DNA from 2 places in the Acidaminococcus sp. BV3L6 genome. Region 1 is predicted to be linked to the other one. Evidence: predicted binding sites of a transcription regulator. Region 1 holds the regulator's gene; the other holds the start of a gene.

What was found. The regulator HrcA, encoded in region 1, represses chaperone genes, less so after heat shock. The targets are predictions, from matches to a motif close to TGTTAGCACTCNNNTNANNNGAGTGCTAACA.
Region 2: HMPREF1246_RS08490 (Hsp20/alpha crystallin family protein) is a predicted target of HrcA. The motif match lies at 5,770-5,800, and genes of this name have one in related genera.

What each region holds. Positions count from the first base shown of each region.
Region 1 covers NZ_AWUR01000038.1:31,122-42,307, reverse strand. The annotation lists gene HMPREF1246_RS06975 (hypothetical protein) at 1-180, opposite strand, end outside; gene HMPREF1246_RS06970 (ImpB/MucB/SamB family protein) at 152-1,588, opposite strand; gene HMPREF1246_RS06965 (MATE family efflux transporter) at 1,714-3,057, opposite strand; gene HMPREF1246_RS06960 (phosphoribosylaminoimidazolecarboxamide formyltransferase) at 3,155-4,330, opposite strand; ZMP/ZTP riboswitch at 4,371-4,449, opposite strand; gene dnaJ (molecular chaperone DnaJ) at 5,211-6,395, opposite strand; gene dnaK (molecular chaperone DnaK) at 6,418-8,277, opposite strand; gene grpE (nucleotide exchange factor GrpE) at 8,323-8,904, opposite strand; gene hrcA (heat-inducible transcriptional repressor HrcA) at 8,917-9,963, opposite strand; gene hemW (radical SAM family heme chaperone HemW) at 10,188-11,186, opposite strand, start outside.
Region 2 covers NZ_AWUR01000047.1:32,410-43,595, forward strand. The annotation lists gene HMPREF1246_RS08480 (polysaccharide biosynthesis protein) at 1-545, opposite strand, end outside; gene HMPREF1246_RS08485 (acyl-CoA dehydratase activase-related protein) at 849-5,117, shown strand; gene HMPREF1246_RS08490 (Hsp20/alpha crystallin family protein) at 5,200-5,640, opposite strand; gene HMPREF1246_RS08495 (WG repeat-containing protein) at 6,008-7,417, opposite strand; gene HMPREF1246_RS08505 (O-acetylhomoserine aminocarboxypropyltransferase/cysteine synthase family protein) at 8,125-9,420, opposite strand; gene HMPREF1246_RS08510 (DMT family transporter) at 9,593-10,471, opposite strand; gene HMPREF1246_RS08515 (DNA-3-methyladenine glycosylase I) at 10,495-11,097, opposite strand.

The DNA.
Region 1 (11,186 bases):
TTGATCCGTGTAATGGGCCCGTTCCATGATGGTTTCTGTAAAGCCCGTCAGCGCGTCAAAAGGCGCAAACTGGGCCGCGCGCTGGAGCCGGGGCATACGGGGCCGAGGGATTCCAAATGGATAGGGATGATCCAAGATTGCAGCATAAGGATCAGGCATGATGACCTCCAATCTGACCATGACGGGTAATGGTCATGGCTTCTTTGCATAAGTTGCGCCCCTTGACAAGGGCATTGCGGCCAAATCGGCGATGGACCTCAAGGGCCGCTTCCTGAAGCCGTGCTTCCCGTGGATCTCCATCAAGAAGGGATGTTTGCTCGGCAAAAAGGAACCCTTGCCGAACAGGGTCCTGAATGTCCTGGGAGCGCACATGGACCGCAGTGACACTCATCCGGCGCACCCATAGATAGGGATGGGCAAGGCGGTCATAAAGCGCCATCATGCTTGCCATGATAGGCTGTCCGGCATGGGTCCATCCAGCAAGACGAGCCGAGCCATGACTGCGGCCTGATGGTGGCAGGTCCCGGGAAAAACCTTGTGGCTGCGTCCGTTCATAGCCAATGGTAATGGCCACCTCATCAGTCACAAGACGTTTGCGGGCAAGGTCCAAGATGAGTTCATCCGTCATCTCCCATGCAATCAGGCGGGCATTTTCCGGTGAATAGGGCTTGGGCAGGACCTGACTTGTGCCGAGGCTGGAGGCTTTGGGGATATATCGCTTGATGTCGCTCATACGGCATGATTCCCACCCCCAGGCATGATCAATGAGCAGCTCGGCATTGATGCCAAACCAATCATACAAAAGGGAGGCATCGGAAAGACTGAGGCGGGCAATATCCCCCATGGTGTAAAGGCCATGAGCAGAAAGACGCCGGGCCGAACCGGGGCCAATACGCCAAAAGTCCGTCAGGGGCTGATGGCCCCACAAAGTCCTGCGGTAGGCGGTTTCATCAAGAAAAGCAATACGTACCCCATAGGGATCGGGCATCAAGGCTTTTGCTACGATATCCATGGCCACCTTGCTGAGATAGAGGTTCGTCCCAATACCGCCCGTTGCCGTAATGCCCGTTTTTTGATAGACGTCGCGAATCATGGTCATGGCAAGGGTATAGGGCGTCATGCCATACGTCGAAAGGTACGGCGTGGCATCAATCATGACTTCATCAATGGAATAGACATGGATGTCCTGAGGAGCAATGTACTGCAGATAAATGCCGTAGATGTCCCGACTCATTTCGATATAGCGCTGCATGCGCGGCATGGCGACAATATAAGAAAGCGCTTTTTCCGGATGATGCCTAAGCTGTGAATCAAAATGGCTCATCCCCCGGAAAGAACGCTGGGGCGCCTTGCTGCGGCGCAGGGCATTGATTTCATCGACTTTGCGGATCACTTCAAAAAGGCGGGGCCGGCTCGGGACTCCCCGTTTTTTTAGGGGCGGCGATACAGCAAGGCAGATGGTCCGATCCGAGCGACTCTTATCGGCAACGACAAGGCACGTATCAAGGGGATCAAGGCCCCGGTCCACACACTCTACGGAGGCATAAAAGGATTTGAGATCGATGCAGATATAATAGCGCAGTTTCATGATTGCCTCCTTCATAAACATTTGTTCGCTATTTATTATAGCACACTTCACTGAATAAAACAGCCCTCTTCCAGAAATTCTTTAGGAACTTCCGAAAGAGGGCTGCGTGATATCCAAATTGATATTCAGTTTTGTAACACTTCGGTCCTCTCCCTTTCCAAGTGGCGGAACAGGAAGCAGCAAATCAGGACAGAAAGAAGGGACCCCGAAGCGGTCACAAGGCCCATCGGAAAAAGGGAATCGGAAAAGGCCCGGGATGCCAAATAGACGAAAGGAATCCTCACAAGGACGATGGCGATAAGATTGTGGAGAAAAGAATAGATGGATTTTTTAGTTGCACAGAAGTAGCCGCTAAAAGAAAAATGGATTCCCGCAAAGATTGTGTCAAAGATGTATCCTTTCAGATAGGGTCCACCTGATGCAATGACCGCCTCATCAGAGGTGAAAAGACCCACAAAACGCGGCGCCATGACCTGTATCAAAAGGGACACCGAAAGGCCAAAGAACACGGCCGTCTTGATGGCATCATAAAGATAGGCGCGGGCCCGCTTGCGGTTATCCGCACCAAGGTTCTGGGCACTGAGGGCAGAAACAGCCGAAAGGAGCGAAGATGGGACAAGGAAGAGGAAACTGATGATTTTTTCCACAATGCCGACAGCCGCTGCGTCCGTCACGCCGCGCAGGTTTGCAATCATGGTGATGATGAGGAAAGAAATCTGGATAAACGCATCCTGGACGGCAATGGGAATGCCAACGCCGAGGATTTCACGGATGAGGGAGCCCGAAGGGACGAAGGACGCTTTGGAAAGACCAAGTCCCATGGGATGGCGCTTCATGACAAAAACGCCGACAAGGACGCTGACACCTTGGCTGATGGTCGTTCCTAAAGCAGCCCCCAAGGGTCCCATAGCAAAAGGCCCCATGAAAAGGAGATCAAGGGTCAGGTTGATGACGGCCGCAAGGGCCACAAAATAGGTCGGTGTCCGGGAATTGCCAAGACCCCGAAAGATAGAGCTGATGAGGTTGTATCCCGTAATAAGGGGAATGCCTAAAAAGCAGATAAAAAGATAGTGTTTTGTCCCCCTGACGGCTTCGGGCGGCGTTGCCATGATGTCCACAATACGGGGAAGAAAGTTAATCAAGAACCCTGCAAGGACCACAGAAAGGATACCAAAAATGAGCAGCGTCTGCCCGATGGTGCAGCTCACCTTCTCTGCTTCTCCCTTCCCTACAGCTCGAGCAATGGCAATGGTCGTCCCCATGGAAAGCCCCACAAGAACAACGGTCACCATATGCATGATCTGGCTGCCGACGGCAACGGCCGTAATGCTCGCCGGTCCTTCAAACTGGCCGATGATAACAAGGTCTGCCATCCCGTAAAGGGTCTGCAGGAAATAGGAAATGACAAAGGGAATGGAAAAAGAAACAAGGCTCTTCCAAACACTCCCCGAAAGGGCATTGACAGCCATAAAACACGCTCCTAAAAACAAAAAGAAGGCCCCCACCGGGAAGGTATCTCAGCCTTCCCGTGAGGAACCTGGCGTTCTCCTTACCACACGCCGTGCCTTAGTGGTGGAACAGGCGGCGGCCCGTAAAGCACATGACGATACCGTACTTATCAGCCGTTTCGATGACTTGGTCATCACGGATGGAACCGCCAGCCTGGGCGATATAGCGGACGCCGCTGCGATGGGCACGCTCTACATTGTCGCCAAAGGGGAAGAAAGCATCGGACCCCAAGGCAACATCCTTGTTCTGGGCAATCCACGCCCTACGTTCTTCCCGCGTCATGCGTTCCGGCTTTTCTGTAAAGAGCGTTTCCCAGATTCCGTCAGTAAGGACGTCATCATCGTCGTCGGAAAGATAGACATCAATAGTATTATCCCGGACCGGCTTCGGCGTATCAGGCTTAAAGGGCAGGCTGAGCGCTTTCGGTGACTGACGGAGCCACCATTTATCGGCCTTGTCGCCAGCAAGGCGCGTACAGTGGACGCGGGACTGCTGTCCGGCACCGACGCCGATGGTCTGTCCGTCCTTGACGTAGCAGACGGAATTTGATTGGGTATACTTAAGGGTAATCAGGGCAATGAGAAGATCCCGTTGGGCCCCTTCGGGAAGCTCCTTGTTTTTTGTGACGATTTTTTGGAGGCAGTCCTTTCCAATGGAGTCCGCATTGCGGCGCTGTTCAAAAGTGACACCGAAGACTTCTTTGGTTTCCATTTCATGAGGAACATAGTTCGAGTCAATCTGGATGACATTGTAGCGACCCTTTTTCTTTGTTTTGAGGATGGCAAGAGCCTCGTCATCGTAGCCTGGAGCAATGACGCCATCTGAGACTTCGTGCTGAAGGACTTTTGCCGTCGCTACGTCACACACATCAGAAAGGGCCACGAAATCGCCAAAGGAACTCATCCTGTCCGCACCGCGGGCACGGGCATAAGCGGAAGCAAGGGGTGACATTTCATACCCCTCAAGATGATAGACCTTGCGCAGCGTTTCCGTCAGCGGCTGGGCCACCGCAGCCCCGGCAGGGCTGACATGCTTAAAGGACGCCGCAGCCGGAAGACCGGTAGCTTCCTTGAGCTCCTTGACGAGCTGCCAGCTATTGAGGGCATCCAGGAAATTGATATAGCCAGGGCGGCCATTTAAAATCGTAACCGGCAGGTCACTGCCATCTTTCATATAAAGTTTCGCTGGAAGCTGATTCGGGTTGCAGCCATACTTTAATTCGAATTCCTTCATCTTCATTCCTCCCTCATATAGAAAAAAGCCAACCTCGGGCCCTTTTCGCCCAGACGGTCGGCTCACTGCGATCATGCTCCCTGTGGGTACCCCCACTTCCGTCAGTTACATGATCTGATAGGATCATTATAATATGGGAGGGGCAGGGGTGTCAATGTCGGGTATTTTGGGGCAGAGCACAAATCGCGCCGATTTTCTACACAGGGAGTCTTCATTGCCCTTTTCAAGATTCATGAGTTGGCAATGAAGTCATGGCGCATCGCAGCATATTTTGATACGCAATTTCATGTTAAAGTCGCCTGAAATATGCCTTCGTCATTCCCTTTTGAATCAGCCCAAAAATCGGGCTGATTTGATGAAGTACGTGAGGCCATTGATTAAAAAAGGTTTTGTGGAAACAATGGCCTCAGGGCCTATCGTACAATGGACCGTCCCACGTTTGAGGATAGCGATCGCTTGAGCGCATCCTTTCCTAACCTCCCCTTTTTTTACTCGGCGCAGAAATCGCGCCGAGTAAATGCCTTCGGCGGGCGAGCCACTTCTTGGATTTTTTTCGGTTTTTAGACGAATCATGATTCGCCTGAGACCCATTTCGGCCCATCTGCGTTGTCATAAAGACGCAGACTTCCTGGCAACACGGAAATGCGTGTGCGGCTTTATCAACCTAAGGATTTTTCCTGGCCTCTGAACCAATCAGAGCCTCATGCGAACCATGTATATGGAAGCAACACGGAAGTTTTAGAAAAGTGGTTGCAGCTATTGCGCCATCGTCGGTGAAAGCGGGAACTCCTCGCAACAGGACCCATCTGAGCCATATTCGCAAAGAGCAAATAAAAAAAACGAAAGTGAAAGAGGACCGTGGCTTCCCACGGTCCCCTTCTTACTTCTTATCCTTTTTATCGAAGAAATCCTTCACTTTATTGAAAAAGCTTTTTTCTTCTGGGTTAATGCTTTCGCCGCTGGCATCGGCGAACTTGCGAAGTGCTTCTTTTTGTGCATCGCTCAGTCTCGTCGGCACAACAACTTTGATCTGGATGAGCTGGTCACCCTTTACACCCGTTCTCAGGTTCGGAATGCCCTTGCCCTTGATGCGCAGGACGCGATTGGGCTGGGTTCCTTCAGGCACCTTGATGGTGGTCTGACCATAAAGAGTCGGCACCTTGATTTCAGCACCCAATGCAGCTTGGACAATGCTGATTGGCACTTCGCACAGGACTGTCGTCCCATCCCGTTCAAAGAACTTATGGCTCTTTACATAGAGATAGACATACAGGTCGCCGGCTCGACCGCCGCGCATCCCCGCTTCACCCTCGCCTGCCACACGGAGTCTCGAACCGCTGTCAACGCCAGCTGGAATCTTGACCGTAATGACGCGTTTTTGCTTTACGCGGCCTGTTCCACGGCAGTGTTTGCAGGGATTGGTAACGATTTGACCCGTCCCATGACATCTCGAACAGGTACGGACATTAACAACCTGACCAAAAATGGAATTTTGCGTAACCCGGACTTCCCCCGTCCCGTGACAATCAGGACAGGTTTCAGGATGGCTGCCTTCGGCGGCTCCCGTTCCATGGCAGTGCTCACATTCCTCTTCGCGGTTCAGGCGGATTTTCTTTTCCGTCCCAAAGGCCGCTTCCTCAAAGGTAATTTCAAGGTCAGCCCGCAAATCCGCGCCTTGACGGGGACCGCGATCAGCCCGGCGGGAACGGGACGCGCCTGCGCCTGCACCGCCGAAGAACATGTTGAAGATATCATCCATGCCTTCGCCGCCAAAGCTACCGCTAAAACCGCCAAACCCACTGCCGAAGGGATTGCCCCCGGCACCAGGACCGCCATTTTGAAAAGCGGCATGACCATATTGATCATAGGCGGCCTTTTTCTGCGGGTCACTCAGAACCTGATAGGCCTCGTTGACTTCCTTGAATTTATCGGCTGCTTCAGGATTATCCTTGTTGAGATCGGGGTGATACTTACGAGCCAGCTTGCGATATGCTTTTTTTAATTCCTCAGGCGACGCACTTTTGTCGACGCCCAGGACCTCATAATAATCTTTTTTATCTGCCATCAGTATCTCCCTCTAGGAACGATTATTTTTTGTCGTCATCTACGACTTCGGCGTCTACGACGTCATCATCGTTCTTCTTATTGTCAGAGGAAGCCCCGGCGCCAGCACCGGCATCAGCACCGGCAGTGCCACCGTTCTGGCCATTTTGCTGGTTCTGTTTATAAAGTTCAGCAGACAGTTCATAGAGCGGTTTCTGGAGGGCTTCCGTATCCGCCTTGATCTTATCTACATCGTCACCCTTCATGGTTTCCTTCAAGGTATTGATGGCTTCCTGGACCTTCTTGATTTTGTCATCGTGACCCTTGCCTTCCATATCCTTGACGGTCTTTTCAGCCTGATAAATCAGTGTATCGGCCTGGTTCTTTGCATCAACAGATTCACGGCGTTTCTTGTCGGCAGCTTCGTTGGCCTGAGCTTCCTTCACCATCTTGTCAACTTCTTCCTTACTCAGGCTGCCGGAAGAGGTAATGGTGATCTTCTGTTCCTTGCCCGTGCCAAGGTCCTTGGCGCTTACGTTCACGATACCGTTGGCATCAATATCAAAGGCAACTTCGATTTGAGGCACGCCCCGCGGTGCAGCGGGGATACCGCTCAGTTCGAAACGGCCAAGGGTCTTGTTGTCGGCTGCCATTTCACGTTCGCCCTGGAGAACATGGATGTCAACGGAAGGCTGATTATCCGTAGCCGTCGAGAAGATCTGCTTCTTGGAGGTTGGGATGGTCGTGTTGCGGTCAATGATCCGGGTGAAGACACCGCCCATGGTTTCAATCCCAAGGGAAAGCGGCGTTACGTCAAGAAGCAGGACGTCCTTGACATCACCAGCCAGTACGCCGGCCTGAATGGCAGCACCGACAGCAACGCATTCATCAGGGTTGACGCCGTGAGCCGGTTCCTTACCGAGAACGCGTTTGATGGCTTCCTGGACAGCAGGGATACGGGAAGAACCGCCAACAAGGAGAATCTTATCAATATCATTGACGGTCATCTTGGCATCACTGAGGGCCGTATGAACACACTGGATAGTGCGGTCAACAAGGTCACTCGTCATGCTGTCAAATTTGGCACGAGTAAGATCCATGTCAAGATGCTGCGGGCCATTGGCACCAGCCGTAATGAACGGCAGGTTGATATTGGTTGTCATCATGCTGGACAGTTCAATCTTGGCTTTTTCAGCCGCTTCACGAATCCGCTGCATGGCCATCTTATCACCTGTCAGGTCAATGCCGTTTTGTTTCTTGAATTCATCGGTCATCCAATCCATGATGCGATGGTCGAAGTCATCGCCGCCCAGATGGGTATCACCGGTCGTGGATTTAACTTCGAAGACGCCATCACCCAGTTCCAAAATGGAAACATCGAAGGTCCCGCCGCCAAGGTCGTAAACGAGAACGGTCTTGTCATCGGACTTATCAATGCCATAAGCAAGGGCAGCCGCCGTCGGTTCGTTGATGATTCTCTTGACATCAAGACCAGCAATACGGCCGGCGTCCTTCGTAGCCTGACGCTGGGAGTCGTTGAAGTAAGCCGGTACAGTAATGACCGCTTCCGTGACTTTTTCGCCGAGATAACGTTCCGCGTCCCCCTTCATTTTTTCAAGGATCATAGCGGAAATCTGTTCTGGCGTATAGTCCTTGCCATCAATGGTCACGGTATACTTCGTGCCCATGTGACGTTTGATGGAGCTGATGGTCCGTTCCGGGTTGGAAACAGCCTGACGTTTTGCCAGCTGACCAACGAGGCGTTCCCCATTTTTTGTGAAACCGACAACGGACGGAGTAAGGCGGCCGCCTTCCTGGGTCGTAATAACAGTCGGTTCGCCGCCTTCCATCACGGCGACAACAGAGTTCGTAGTCCCTAAGTCAATACCAATGATCTTGCTCATTATAAATTCCTCCTCATGCAACTAACTTGCTGGTTCTCACTTCAGTTAATTATGGACAACCCTTACCTTGCTGTGACGGATGACATCATCACCAATCCGGTAACCTTTTTCAAGGACCATATCAATGCTGTCATCAGGCAGGTCGGGATTGCTGCCTTGCATAACGGCCTCATGGATCTGCGGATCGAAAGGCTTGCCTTCAGCAGGAATCTCTTCGATATGCAGGGTTTCAAGGGCCTTTTCAAACTGTTTGTGGATCATAGCCATGCCCTTTAAGATGGACTCGGCATCATGGTTTTTTTCCACACTGGCCTCGGCGCGTTCAAAATTATCGAGGACCTTCAGGAATTCCCGGACCACTGAAGCCGTTACGAAACGGCCTAAGCGTTCCCGTTCTTCCGTATTTCTCTTGCGGAAATTATCAAAGTCGGCCTGCAGACGAAGCAACCGATTGGAAAGCTCATCGATTTCCTCTTGCTGCTTGGAAATCGTTTGATCCTTGGGATCAGGCGTACCATCTGCCGGTTCTGCGTTTTTTTCCTCAGCCTCCGTGGCCTTTGCTGCTTCCGCTTTGTCAGCACTCATTTCGGCGGCTTGTTGTTTTGGATCTTTTGTCTCTTCGTTCACCGTACGTCCTCCCTATTTTTCATCAATTTTATTCATGACCACCTTCAGGTAGTGATGAAGATAATCCATCACAGAAATGACCTTGCGGTATTCCATACGGGTAGGTCCCAACACGGCAAGGGTCCCAACGACCTGGCCATTCAGGCGGTAGGTCGCTTGGATCATGCTGCAGTCCTGGATGCTGGAGAACTTATTCTCGCTGCCAATGGTGACCCTTAATCCCGAGTCACTGCTGGCCTTTAGCATATCCTTGAGCATCTGTTCTTCTTCAAGGACGCCCAAGAGTTCCCGCATCCGTTCCGTATCCTTGAATTCAGGCTGTCCCAGGAGTTGTTTGGTTCCTCCAAGGAACATCTTGTCCTCCTGCTGGCCGGCCTTGACCTTCTTGATACGGCTTACGATGGATGCATACAGCCGTTTGTCCCCGGCAAGCATTTCCCGTACCTTTGCTAGGAGCTCCTGCGAAATATCATTCAGTTTGCGTCCATTAAGGTACTGCGAAACACGCTGGGCAATCTGGTCCAGCTCACTTTCTTTTACTCCGCTGGGGATTTCCACCACGCCATGATCGACATTTCCCTCTTCCGTGACGATGCACAGGATAGCCTGACCCTTGTTGAGGGGCAGGAACTTCATGTAGGAGAACGTAGCCTCGCTGTCCTTGTTTGCAAGGACGACGGATACGTTCTTGCTCATGCGGGACAGGATCTTGGCCGTGGATTGGAAGATGTCGTCAATGGTATGCACCCGCTGCCTGAACCAATTGTTGATGAGCGCCATATCGCTCGATGATAGGGTCAGGGATCCTTCACCAGCAAGGGAATCCACATAGAGGCGGTACGCCGCCGCGGAAGGAATCCGTCCTGCCGATGTGTGGGGCTGCTCCAAGAATCCAAGGAGCTCCAGATCGGACATTTCGTTTCGAATGGTCGCCGGACTGATACCAAGATTATATTTCCGAGCGATTGTACGGGATCCTACAGGCTCGGCCGTCTCGATGTAATCATCAATGACGAGTTGAAGTATTTTCTTTTGTCGTTCGGTCAGCACTGTAATCATCTCTTTCCCTGATTATTAGCACTCGAAACTTTAGAGTGCTAACATCTAATGGTTAAGATACACCTCTTTAGTCAAAATGTCAATACTTTCCCGAAAAATAATTTACAAAAAGCAAAAGCCTCAAAAAAGAAGGCCCCATGCGGGAAAAAGCCTATGGAAAAGGGCCTCCGCTGGGGTATTGTCCTTGGTGTTGGCTGCTCGCGTTCCCTTCATGGTGTGAGGTGTCAGTCCGTTGTGATGAAGGCTTCGAAGGCAAGGTTCCCGTACTGCATGCCAAGGGGCGTGAGACAAAAATGACCATCCTCCCATTTGGCCCATCCCTTATGGATGAGGTTCTCTATCTGAGGCCCGTAATCAAGGGCAAAGGAGCGCCCAAAGCGGGCTTCATAATCCAGGAGGGAGAGGCCTCTTACGGTACGTAGGTTCATGAAGATCATTTCTTCCCGCTGGACGGCAGGTGACAGGCATTCTATCTCCGGTGCCTCTCCTCTTTCGTAGGCCGCAAGATAAGCCGGGTTGTTCTCCCGTGTCCTGCCGTCAAAGCGCGTCGCTCCGGCGCCAAAGGCAAGGTAGGGATTGTAGTGCCAATAGACAAGGTTGTGCCGCGACTTGTCACCTGCTTTGGCAAAATTGGAAATCTCGTAGCGCTCGTAGCCGCCCTTGACGAGGCGGTCCATGATGAGGTCATACATGTTACCCGTCTCATCGTCTGTGGGAAGGATCCAGCGCCCTTGTCGGAGATTATGGGAAAGGACGGTCCCCGGTTCAACGGAAAGCCCGTAGATGGAAATATGGCTGGGTCCCAGAGCCATGAGTTCCGTCAAGGATGCCTCGACGCTTGCAGCCGTCTGCGTCGGATATCCATAGATAAGGTCACAGGACAGACGTGTAAACCCCACCTTTTTGCTGAGAAGGATAATGTGCCGCGCCTCATCCGCTGTATGGGTACGGCCCATGAGGCGCAGTTCGCTGTCCTCTAGAGACTGGATGCCAAGGCTCAGGCGGTCCACCCCCAACGCTCGCAGTCCCCTAAGGTAGGCTTCATCGACAGTTCCCGGATTGGCTTCAAAGGTCACTTCCCGCGGCGAATGGAGATAGCCTTTTTCCTTCAGGGCATGGAAAATGGCGGCGAGTTCCTCCAAGGATAGCAGGCTGGGCGTACCGCCGCCAACATAGACTGTCGCGCCGCGGCTTACAGGAAGGGGGGCATCATAGCTCCTGAT
Region 2 (11,186 bases), on a different contig from region 1:
CCAACCCGTACAACCTGTTCCGTGATTTCCGAGCAGGCGGTCGGCGTCATGATCTGCCAGCCCTGGAAATAACCGCGGAAACTGGCGAGAAACGTAACGAAAAAAACGGCCGGAGCCAGGGCGATGATGGAATAATAGGCCCGTGCATCAGGAAGGACCGTTTCCACAAGCCAGTGGGCCAGCACCACAAGGAGCAGGGAAAAAAGGAGACCCGTGCAAAACAGCATCTTCAGGGAAACATGAAAGACGCGCTGCGCGCCTCCATAGTCTTCCATAGCCACCTTTTCTGCCGTAATGATGGAAATGGCCACTGGGATTCCTGCCGAAGAGACCGTAATGGCCATCAAATAGATAGGAAATCCCATCTGATAGAGTCCAATGCCCTCCCCACCCATGATTCGGGAAAGGATAACCCAATTGAGGGCTCCTATGACCTTGACAACAATACTGGAAATGGTAAGGATCAACGTCCCTTTGAGGAACTTGTTATTGCCCTGGGACTTTGTCACTTCTTCACTCATGCCGCGACCATCCTTCTTTGTCATGATAAGCCAAAGGCTTGTATCCATTGCATAGCGTATAGCACATCATTCTATCATATTTAAGAGAAAAAGTGCAATCGCACAGGGACTTCCCCGCGTTTTTGAACACGGACCAAGCTCTTTTTCCCTTTGATTCCTATAGACAAAGACCCTTTTTTGATGTACCATTGATATACCTTCAACTGTATATTTTTTATTTCCATTTATTTTAGGAAGAAAATATAGAAAAATAGGGGAAATCCATCATTCCACGCTAGGAAATATGGTATAATTAGCTGTTAAGACCTATTGTTTTAGAGGTGTATCATGAGTACTTATCAAGTAGGGTTGGACATTGGTTCCACTACTGCTAAAATGGTCGTTCTGGATGGCAGCAAACAAGTTGTTTTCTCCCGTTACAAGAGGCACCAAGCCAATATCATGGGAGTCCTCAAGGAAGAGCTGTCCGAACTTACCGCAGCCATCGGAGAGGCGGCCGTCAAAATCAAAGTGACGGGCTCCGTTGGCATGGGGATTGCGGAAAAATTCAAGCTTGCTTTCGAGCAGGAAGTCATCGCCGCGACCAAATTTGTCAAGGAAAAATACCCTGAAGTGGCCACCCTCATCGATATTGGTGGGGAAGACGCCAAGATTGTCTACATCAAACCCGATGGCACGTGTGACCTGCGCATGAACGGGAACTGTGCCGGCGGGACAGGGGCTTTTCTTGACCAAATGGCCGTACTCCTTGACGTGCCCATTGACAAACTGAACGAGCTTGCCGAAAAAGCGGAACACGTCCACTATATTGCTTCCCGCTGCGGCGTTTTTGCCAAGACGGATATCCAAAACCTCCTCAGTAAAGGTGTAAGCCGTGAGGACATTGCGGCGTCAATCTATCATGCCGTCGCTGTACAGGTCATTACGACCCTTTCCCATGGCTGCACAATCAAGCCGAAAATCCTTCTGTGCGGCGGACCGCTCACCTTCATGCCGAGCCTCCGCAAAGCTTTGATGGATGCGCTTCACGTCCCCTATGTAGAGTTCATTGTTCCCGATAAGGCAAACCTTATCCCGGCTTACGGGACTGCCCTCAGTGCAGAGGACGCCCCGTCAACGAGCTTGCAGAAACTCCGCGACCGGATTGCTTCTGCTCCTAAGGACGCTGTCCGGGTCACCGATACGGTGCCACCCATCTTCCATGATGAAAAAGAATATGCCGACTGGAAAAAGGAAAAGGAAGCGGACCAGATTATTCTGTCGCCCCTGACCAAAGATACGGACAAAGTCTTTGTCGGCATCGATTCCGGTTCGACCACGACGAAACTTGTCGTGACCGACGAAAACGACCGCATCCTTTATACCCACTACGGCCCCAATAACGGCAACCCCGTGGGAGCGGTGCGTGAGGCTTTTGCCGATTTTTATACAAAATGCCTGGCCGTTGGGGCCAATCCCCGCATCATGGGAAGCTGCTCTACAGGCTATGGCGAAGACCTTATCAAGGCAGCCTTCAGCCTCAACACGGGCATCATCGAAACCATTGCCCACTATTTGGCAGCCAAGAAAATCAACGACAAGGTTTCCTTCATCCTCGATATTGGCGGTCAGGACATGAAAGCCATCTTTGTCGATCACGGCGTACTGAACCGCATGGAGCTGAATGAATCCTGTTCGTCCGGCTGCGGGACCTTTCTCCAGACTTTTGCCAAGGGCCTCAACTACAGCGTCAGTGAATTTGCGGACCTCGCCTGCAAGGCCCATCATCCCTGCGATTTGGGAACGCGCTGCACGGTCTTTATGAACTCCAAAGTCAAGCAAAGCCTTCGCGAAGGGGTCACCAGCGCAGACATTGCGGCCGGTCTTGCCTATTCAGTTGTGAAGAACTGCCTGTATAAGGTCCTTAAACTCAAGAGCCCACAGGAACTGGGCAATGAGATTGTGCTCCAAGGGGGCACCATGAAAAACGATGCCGTAGTCCGGGCCTTTGAAATCCTCACAGGGACCAAGGTCCATCGCAGCAACATCCCTGAAATCATGGGAGCCTATGGCTGTGCCCTTTATGCCAAAACCAAGGGCCATGGTCAGGCGACCGTAGATGATATGATCCATGTTGCTTCCTTCAAGGATGCCCAGCTGACCTGTCACGGCTGCGAAAACAACTGCCTCATCAAGAAGTATCAATTCGATAATGGATCCATCTATTATTCGGGCAACAAATGCGAAAAATACTTTACCAATAATGGCGATGATGTGACCCCTGGTGAGAATATCTACACCTATAAGTACGATCTGCTCTTTAACCGGCCCATCAACGAGGAGGCGGAACGCACCATTGGGCTGCCGCGGACCCTTAATATGTATGAGGACTATCCTTTCTGGCATGCCCTATTTACGTCCTGCGGCCTAAAGGTCCAGCTTTCTGACCCGTCCACCCTGCACCTTTATGAGACAGGGCTTCATGACGTGATGAGCGACAACATCTGTTTTCCCGCCAAACTTGTCCATGGCCATATCCTGAACCTCATCCAAAAGCGGGTCAATCGGATCTTCATGCCCTACGTCATCTATGAACAGCAGGATGATAAGCGGCAAATCAACAGCTATAACTGCCCAGTTGTTTCGGGGTACTCCGACGTCATCAAAAGTGTCACGGAAACACAGATCCCCATCGACGCTCCGCCCATCAACTTCCAAGACGAAAAGCTGCTCAAAAAGCAGCTCCGAAAATACCTCTCCTATATTGGCTTTGACCGTTTCACGGCCGATAAGGCCATTGCCAGCGCCCTCAAGGCCCAAGAAGAGTACCGCCGAAAGATCCAGGAAAAGAACGAGGAGATTCTCGAAAAAAGCCGCCGACAAGGAAAACTCACCATTCTCCTTGCAGGCCGGCCTTACCATGCCGATCCCCTGGTCCAACATAAACTCAGCGACACCATTGCCGCCATGGGCATCAACGTCATCAACGAAGACCTGGTACGAGGCAACGAATCCATCGATATCAGCGACACGTACCTCATCAAGCAGTGGGCCTATATCAACCGCATCCTAAAATCCGCTGACTGGGTAGCCCGTCAGGACAACACCATCCACTTCATGGAAATGACAAGCTTTGGCTGTGGACCTGACGCCTTCCTCCAAGATGAGATTCGCGGTCTTTTGCAGCGCCATGGAAAAGCCCTGACGCTCCTCAAGATTGATGATGTATCGAACATCGGCTCCCTGAAACTCCGCGTCCGGTCCGTTGTGGAAAGCATTCGCTACAATGAAGACAGCAAACGTCGGGCCGAGCCTTTTATCGACACGCCGCGCTTTGAAAAGAGCATGAAGGACTACACCATCCTGACGCCATACTTTACCCCCACCTTGTCACCGCTCATTCCGTCTGTCATGAAGGTTTTGGGCTATCACGTAGAGACCCTGCCCCAGAGCACGGGGCTATCCGCCGACATGGGCCTGCGCTTTGCCAACAACGAGGTCTGCTATCCGGCAACCCTTGTTGTGGGGGATTTCGTGGAAGCTTTGAAATCAGGGAAATATGATCTTCAAAAGACGGCCGTTGCCATTACCCAGACGGGCGGTCAGTGCCGAGCTTCAAACTATTTCGGTCTGATCAAGCATGCCCTCGTTTCTGCAGGGTTCAAGGATGTTCCTGTCATTTCCCTTGCAACGAGCAGCAGTATCCAAAACGATCAGCCTGGATTCCATATCAACTGGCTGAAGATTGCTAAGATCACGGTTACAACCATCCTCTTCTCGGACTGCCTGTCAAAATTCTATAATGCTGCAGTCGTCCGTGAAAAAAAGAAGGGATTGGCAGAAAAACTGCGCAGCAAGTACCTCGACCTCGCCAAGGTGCAAATCGAAAAGAACCATTCCAAGGGGCTTTTGAAACTGCTCAAGGAAGCGGCCCAGGAATTTACGGATGCCGTCAAACCCAATGTAAAACTGCCTCAAGTCGGGATTGTTGGAGAAATCTACCTCAAGTTCAACGCCTTTGCCCACAAGAATATCACAGGCTGGCTCATGGACCATCATATTGAGGTGATGCCGCCCCTTATGACGCCCTTTTTCATGCAGGCCTTCGTCAATCGGCTGACCAATGATAAGTTTGACCTCAAGCATGACCGGATTCCCCATCTCCTGGTGGATTTTATCTATCTCCAAATTGTCAAGATCATCGATAAAGTCAACAAGATTGGCCGTGCTTTCCCCTATTTCACTCCTTTTGAAGACATCTACGAGATGGCCAATGACGGCAAGGGCATTATCAACATGGCTGCCCAGTTTGGAGAAGGCTGGCTGCTGCCGGCTGAAGTTATTGGATTTGCCAAAAGAGGCATTCCCAATGTCATCAGTCTCCAACCCTTTGGCTGCATTGCCAACCACATCATCGCCAAGGGCATTGAAAAAAAGGTCAAGACCCTTTATCCGGAAATGAACCTCCTGAGTCTGGATTTTGATAGCGGCGTCAGCGATGTCAATGTCACGAACCGTCTCCTGCTTTTTGTTGAAAATATCAAGACCAGCAAGGCACCCACCCCAAGAAAAGAGGCACAAAAAGAAGAAGCCTTCCAAGGTGAGATTATGCTGTAAATAAAAATCGTGGAACCGGAACTCCGGTCCCACGATTTTTTTGCATAAAAGAACGCTGGGAAAAAATTCCCAGCGTTCTTGATCAGCCTTCAATGGCAATCATTTTTTTGTTTTCAGACTGCGGCAACTCCTTCTTGGGAATCGACAGCTTCAGGATCCCGTCAGCATATTTTGCCTTGATGTCGCTTTCCTTCACACCGTCACCGACGAAGAAAGTACGGCTCGAACGGCCGAAGCTCCGTTCGCGGCGGATATAATGGCCTGCCTTGTCCTTTTCGTCCTTATCAAGGCTCTTTTCGGCAGAAATGGTCAGATAGCCATTTTCGAGTTCTGCATGGATTTCATCCTTCTTGAAGCCCGGCAGATCCATATCGAGTTCATAATGGTCACCCACATCACGGACATCGGTCTTCATGAGGTTCTTACCATGTTTTCCATAAAGGGCGCTGCGGTCCATAAAGGAATCAAAGCCATCCATAAAATCATCAAACACATTGTCATTAAAAATGCTCGGCAGTAACATAAGTCATTCCTCCAATCAAATATTACGGCCTTCACACAGGTCTTTTCATTTCTTGGAACGGTGGAAAGGAACCCTGCTCCTTCTGGGGGGGCTTCCTTTCCTTCGTTCTGGGATTATCATAGCACGCTTTTTTAGCACTGTCAATAGTTGAGTGCTAATTATTTTAATCTTTTTGACTTTTTTCGAAAAAAAAGAACCCGGAACCAATCCGTTCCGGGAAAAATATCGTACGATGCAGGGCGCCAGCGAATCCGAGGTCCCTTGTTTCCCCGGTATCCGCATGCTGCCGAGCTCATTTGAATGGCTGTGCACTATTATGGCACAATATCACATTTATGTCAACATAATTTCTATTTTTTTGTAATGCTTAGTCAAAAATTCCAGCTTCATCATACATTGAAGGAATGACAAGATTTCCTTTTCCGTCCATATATCCCCATTTCCCGCTCTTCTTATCCATAACTGGAAAGCGATCCTGGGCATAGGTCCCTACGTCACTGTACGCCTCCTGGGGCGCGACAAGATTTGCACCGCTGCGGTCAATAAGGGCAGCCTTCCCGCCTTCAAGAACGGCTGCAGCATCAGAGACAAAAGGGGTCACCTTCGTAAAGCGGTTTTCAATGACGATCTTGTTGGTTTCGTCGATAAATCCCCAGTGCTTATCATAGGCAAAGGGAGCACGGTCTTTTTCAAAGGGTCCCAATTCATCATAGGAAGCTGGGATGACCACTTTTCCGCTGCGGTCAATCATCCCAAAGCGGCCTTCACGGTCAACAATCAAAGCGCGGCCTTCACGGAAAGGTGATAGGGCCCGGTAATTTGCGGGAATGACTTCCTGCCCCTGCTTATTGATGGCACCCATATAAAGGTTCGACGGATGGATGACTTCCCCTGGAATGATAGAAATGCCGCCGCCCCATCCATGATGATGGTATCCTGCATCGCTCCAGCCCCAGCCAAAATCAAAGGGACCCCAGCCCCAGCCCGGGAAGCCGACACCCCAGTGTCCGCCCCAGCCCCAGCCAATGGAAACATAGTCAAAGACAGAGCGGTGACGGCGCCTCACCCCAACACGGGCCAATCCACCTTCATCAAAAGAGCCAACATAGTCATAGGCCTTCAATTTGGCGTAGCGGGCACCCGTTGTGTCCATAAGCCAGCTGCCATCGATAATGCCCACGCCCTGGCTCATGTCACTGACAGTCTTTGCCTTTCCAACAAGAAGGGCGGTTCCGTCTTTTTTAACATACATCCAGCGGTCTTGAAGCTTGACGGCTGCATACCCTTCTTTAAAAGGCTGGGCCTTCCTATACTGGGGCTTAAGGATATAAGCTCCCTGTTTATCGATATAGCCCCATTTTCCATCCGTTTTCACAGCCGCAAGGCCTTCGGAAAAAGGACCCACCTCATCATAATGGGAAGCAAGGGCCTTGCCCTGACGGTCATAAAATGTCCATCCTTCCCGGTCCCGGGCCGCAAGCATTCCATCGCTGAAGGGTCCCACCTTCTTAAAGGTTGGAGCGATGATGACCTTGCCCTGTCGGTCATACATTCCGTATTTTCCATCCTTTTCAACAAGGATGACAGCATCTGTTTCTCCTTGTTCCACTTCGATTTTTTTATATTCCAAGGGCAGAACCACTCGTCCCTGCAGGTCAATGACGCCTGCCCTGCCCTTTTGGGTCACAATGGCCAAATGGTCCGCTGCAAGCACAGCATGAGCGCATGCCATGAGTCCCACAAGGAGCAGGAACCCTCGTTTGATTTTATTTTTCATAATATATAACACCTCCGATGCAAAAAACGGCTTCCTTCTGCGCCTATTGTATCACGAAGGATAGGCCCCGTGCCAGACAAGAAAAAAAGAGACGGTAAAAAAATGAGCGGTTCATTTCTTCGCAGTCTCTTTTCCTATGGTTTTGCTATTTACAAAGACAACGCAACTGCTGTACAGCAGCAATCTTCCCCCAGCTATGATTCATTTAGGAAGCAGTTGTTAGTTTTCCACTTATGGTCTTTTTCCATTTGCTTTTTACAAATTCGGATCAGATGGGTCCAGATACGAGGAGCTCCCGGCCTCAGCGACGACGGCGGACCTGAGACGTCAGCAATCTGATAGCGCAGCGACGCGGGAGCTGTTGCGCAAAGGTTCTCCGAAGCGGTGCCTCCAAAAACAAAGCGGCGACGCGTGAGTTTCCTTGCGGCCAGAGGCCGGTACGTCGAGGAGATTGAGGTCGCGGGCGACAAAGTAGATGGGGCCATATGGGCCGAAGATTGAAAAAATCTTCCGCTTTGATAAGCTGGGTGCGGGAGGTGACGACACGTGGTTAGGAGGGGGAGCGCCCAGGCGTAAGGTATCCCCCAATCAGGAACGTATCGTCGTACGAATCGTCATCCTCGATTGCGTCCCTAAAATAAGAAGTAAGCAATGAAGGCACCGTAATCTGAAGAATCGGCGCGATTTGTACGACGAACAAGAAACTCTTAGTCTAAGGCAGCAAAGCCTGTTTTGAGATCTTCCAAGATATCATCAATATGTTCCGCCCCAATGGAAAGACGGATTGTTGACGGCGTAATCCCTGAACTAAGGAGTTCTTCTTCCGTCATCTGTGAATGGGTTGTTGAGGCCGGATGGATTACAAGGCTCTTCACATCTGCTACATTTGCCAGAAGGGAGAAGACCTTCAGATGATCGATGAAGGTACGGGCCGCTTCTGGACCGCCCTTGATTTCAAAAGTAAAGATGCTGATCCCGCCATGGGGGAAATATCTCCGATAGAGTTCATGATCGGGATGATTGTCAAGGGAAGGATGATTCACCTTGGCTACATGGGGATCATGGGCAAGGAAGTCGACAACCTTAAGGGCATTTTCCACTTGCCGCTCTACACGCAGGGAAAGGGTCTCCGTTCCCTGAAGGAGCATAAAAGCCGCAAAAGGAGACAGGGTAGCTCCCAAGTCGCGGAGAATGACAGCCCGAACATAAGTAACAAAAGCAGCCGCTCCCACATCACGCGTAAAGCTCAGACCATGATAGCTGGGATTTGCCTCCACAAGCCAAGGGAATTTACCCGATGCAGCCCAATCAAATTTGCCGCTGTCCACAATAACCCCGCCCAGGGTCGTACCATGACCGCCAATGAATTTTGTCGCCGAGTGGACAACGATGTCGGCACCAAACTCAAAAGGGCGGACGAGATAAGGCGTAGCAAAGGTATTATCCACCACAAGGGGGATTCCATGTTTATGGGCAATCTCCGCCACGGCGCCGATGTCAATGAGGTTGGCATTCGGATTGCCTACGGTCTCAATGTAAAGGAGCTGCGTATTTTCCCGGATGGCCCCTTCAAAAACGGATGAACCCTTTGTCGGATCGACAAAGGTCGTTTCAATGCCAAAGTCAGGCAAGGTATGGGCAAAAAGGTTATAGGTCCCGCCATAGATGGTTGTTGCGGCCACAATGTGGTCATCCTTATGGCAAAGGGCCTGGATGGTATAGCTGATGGCCGCCGCCCCCGTTGCGGTCACAAGTGCTCCCACGCCGCCTTCCAGTGCAGCAAGGCGTTTTTCAAGGACATCGCTTGTTGGATCCCCCAGCCGGCTGTAAATGAAACCAGCATCCTTCAAGGCAAAACGGTCCGATGCTTGGGCAGAATCCTTAAAGACGTAGGATGTACTCATGTAAATCGGTACGGCACGGGCCCCGGTCGATGGGTCCGGCTGTTCCTGCCCTACATGGAGCTGCAGTGTTTCAAAATGATACGCTTTTCCTTCACTCATCACAATACCCCCTATAGTCAATTCATAGTCTTAAAATATGAATTGATTATAGGGGGTACAAAATGACCTGTCAACTAGTTAGGCAAGTTCTCCACCAAGGAAGATTCGACTATTCCAAATGTTACAGTTTGCTTGGACGTTCGTATGATGAGTCGTATGATGATTCATCTGATCAAGCCTTTTTGGAAAGCATCCATACCATGACCATGATGCACAGGGCACCCGCCATTTCCACAAAACCCACGCGGTTTCCCATAAAGAGGATGGATACCGCATAAGCGGACAGCGGTTCAAAAGCCGCAAGGGCACCGGTTTCCGAGGCGGGGATATATTTCGTGCTTTCAAGGTACACCGTATAGGCAATGAGGGTTCCCAGGACAATGATGATACCAAAGGCGGCAAGGGTACCTGCCGTCCACAGGGTCCCTTCAAGGGTTGGATGATTGAGGGCCATAAGGAGCAGGGCGTTGCCCAGGCTCCCCCAGCCGATAATCAGAAAGGTCGGATAGCGGTGCAGGAGATCGGCGGCGAAAGCCGTATAAAATGCCATACCAAAGGCGCTCAGGATGCCCCAGAAAAGGGCTTCCCGAGAGATGGCAAGCGCTGCTCCCTCCCCTTTTGTCGCAATGAGGAAGGTTCCGACAATGGCAAGGAAAGCGGCCACTGCTTCCCGCCGACGAGGACGCCGTCGTTCCAAAATAAGGTAATAACCCAGCAGGATAACGGGCATGAGATACTGCAGGACCGTTCCTGTTGCTGCATTGCTGTAATGGATGGCAATCGTAAAAGGAACCTGCATGGTATAAAGACCCAGGACCGTAAAGCGAAGGAGCCTCAAAAAATCCTTTTTGACAGGTTCCAGGAGCTTTTCCCCACACAGGCCGCTGATCAAAAGAAAGACCGCGGCCGTGACAACCATGCGGATTGCAAGGACCGTATCCCAGGAAAAATGTTGATAAGTCATGAGGTATTCCAAACTGTTGCTGCTGCTTCCCCATAGCGTTGCCCCAACAAGAACAAGCATCACCCCATATTGATGTGTTTTTTTCATAATCGTGGTCCTTTCCAAAAAGGTCAGCTTTCTTCAAAGGGATCGGCCCAGACCGCATCGCTGAGGCTAAAGAGCGCTTGATAGCGAGGACATGATTCATCATGATCGTTGATGACGCCGACAGCTTCAAGATAGGAATAAATGGTGACAGGTCCGACAAAGGAAAAGCCCCGCTTCTTAAGGTCCCGGCTGATAGCCCTGGATAGGCCATTGGCGGTCGGGAGGGTCCCTGTCCCATGCCCTTTGTAAAAGAGGGTCTTTCCCTTTGTATACCCCCAAAGATAGCGGTCAAAACTGCCATATTCCTTGGCAACGGCAAGATAGGCCCGGGCATTTTTGATGACGGCACGAATCTTGCGTTCCGAATGGATGACACCGTCCGTGGCCATGATACGGGTCACGTCGCGTTCCCCAAAAGTGGCAATGGTCAGAGGGTCAAACCCCCTAAATGCCTCTTTCAAGGCCTCCCGTTTTTTGAGGATAAGATCCCAACTCAGTCCGCACTGCAGGGCCTCAAGCATCAAGAATTCAAAAAGGGCCCGATCATCATGGAGCGGAACGCCCCATTCCTGATCATGATAGGCCTTCATCAACGGATTGATCGTACACCAAGCGTGACAGCTCATGTTGCCCTCCCAAAAGATTCTCTTCGCATTGTACCATGAGTCGGCAGGAAAGAAAACCGCTTCCCGAGAAGTGTCCTTTTAGACTATTT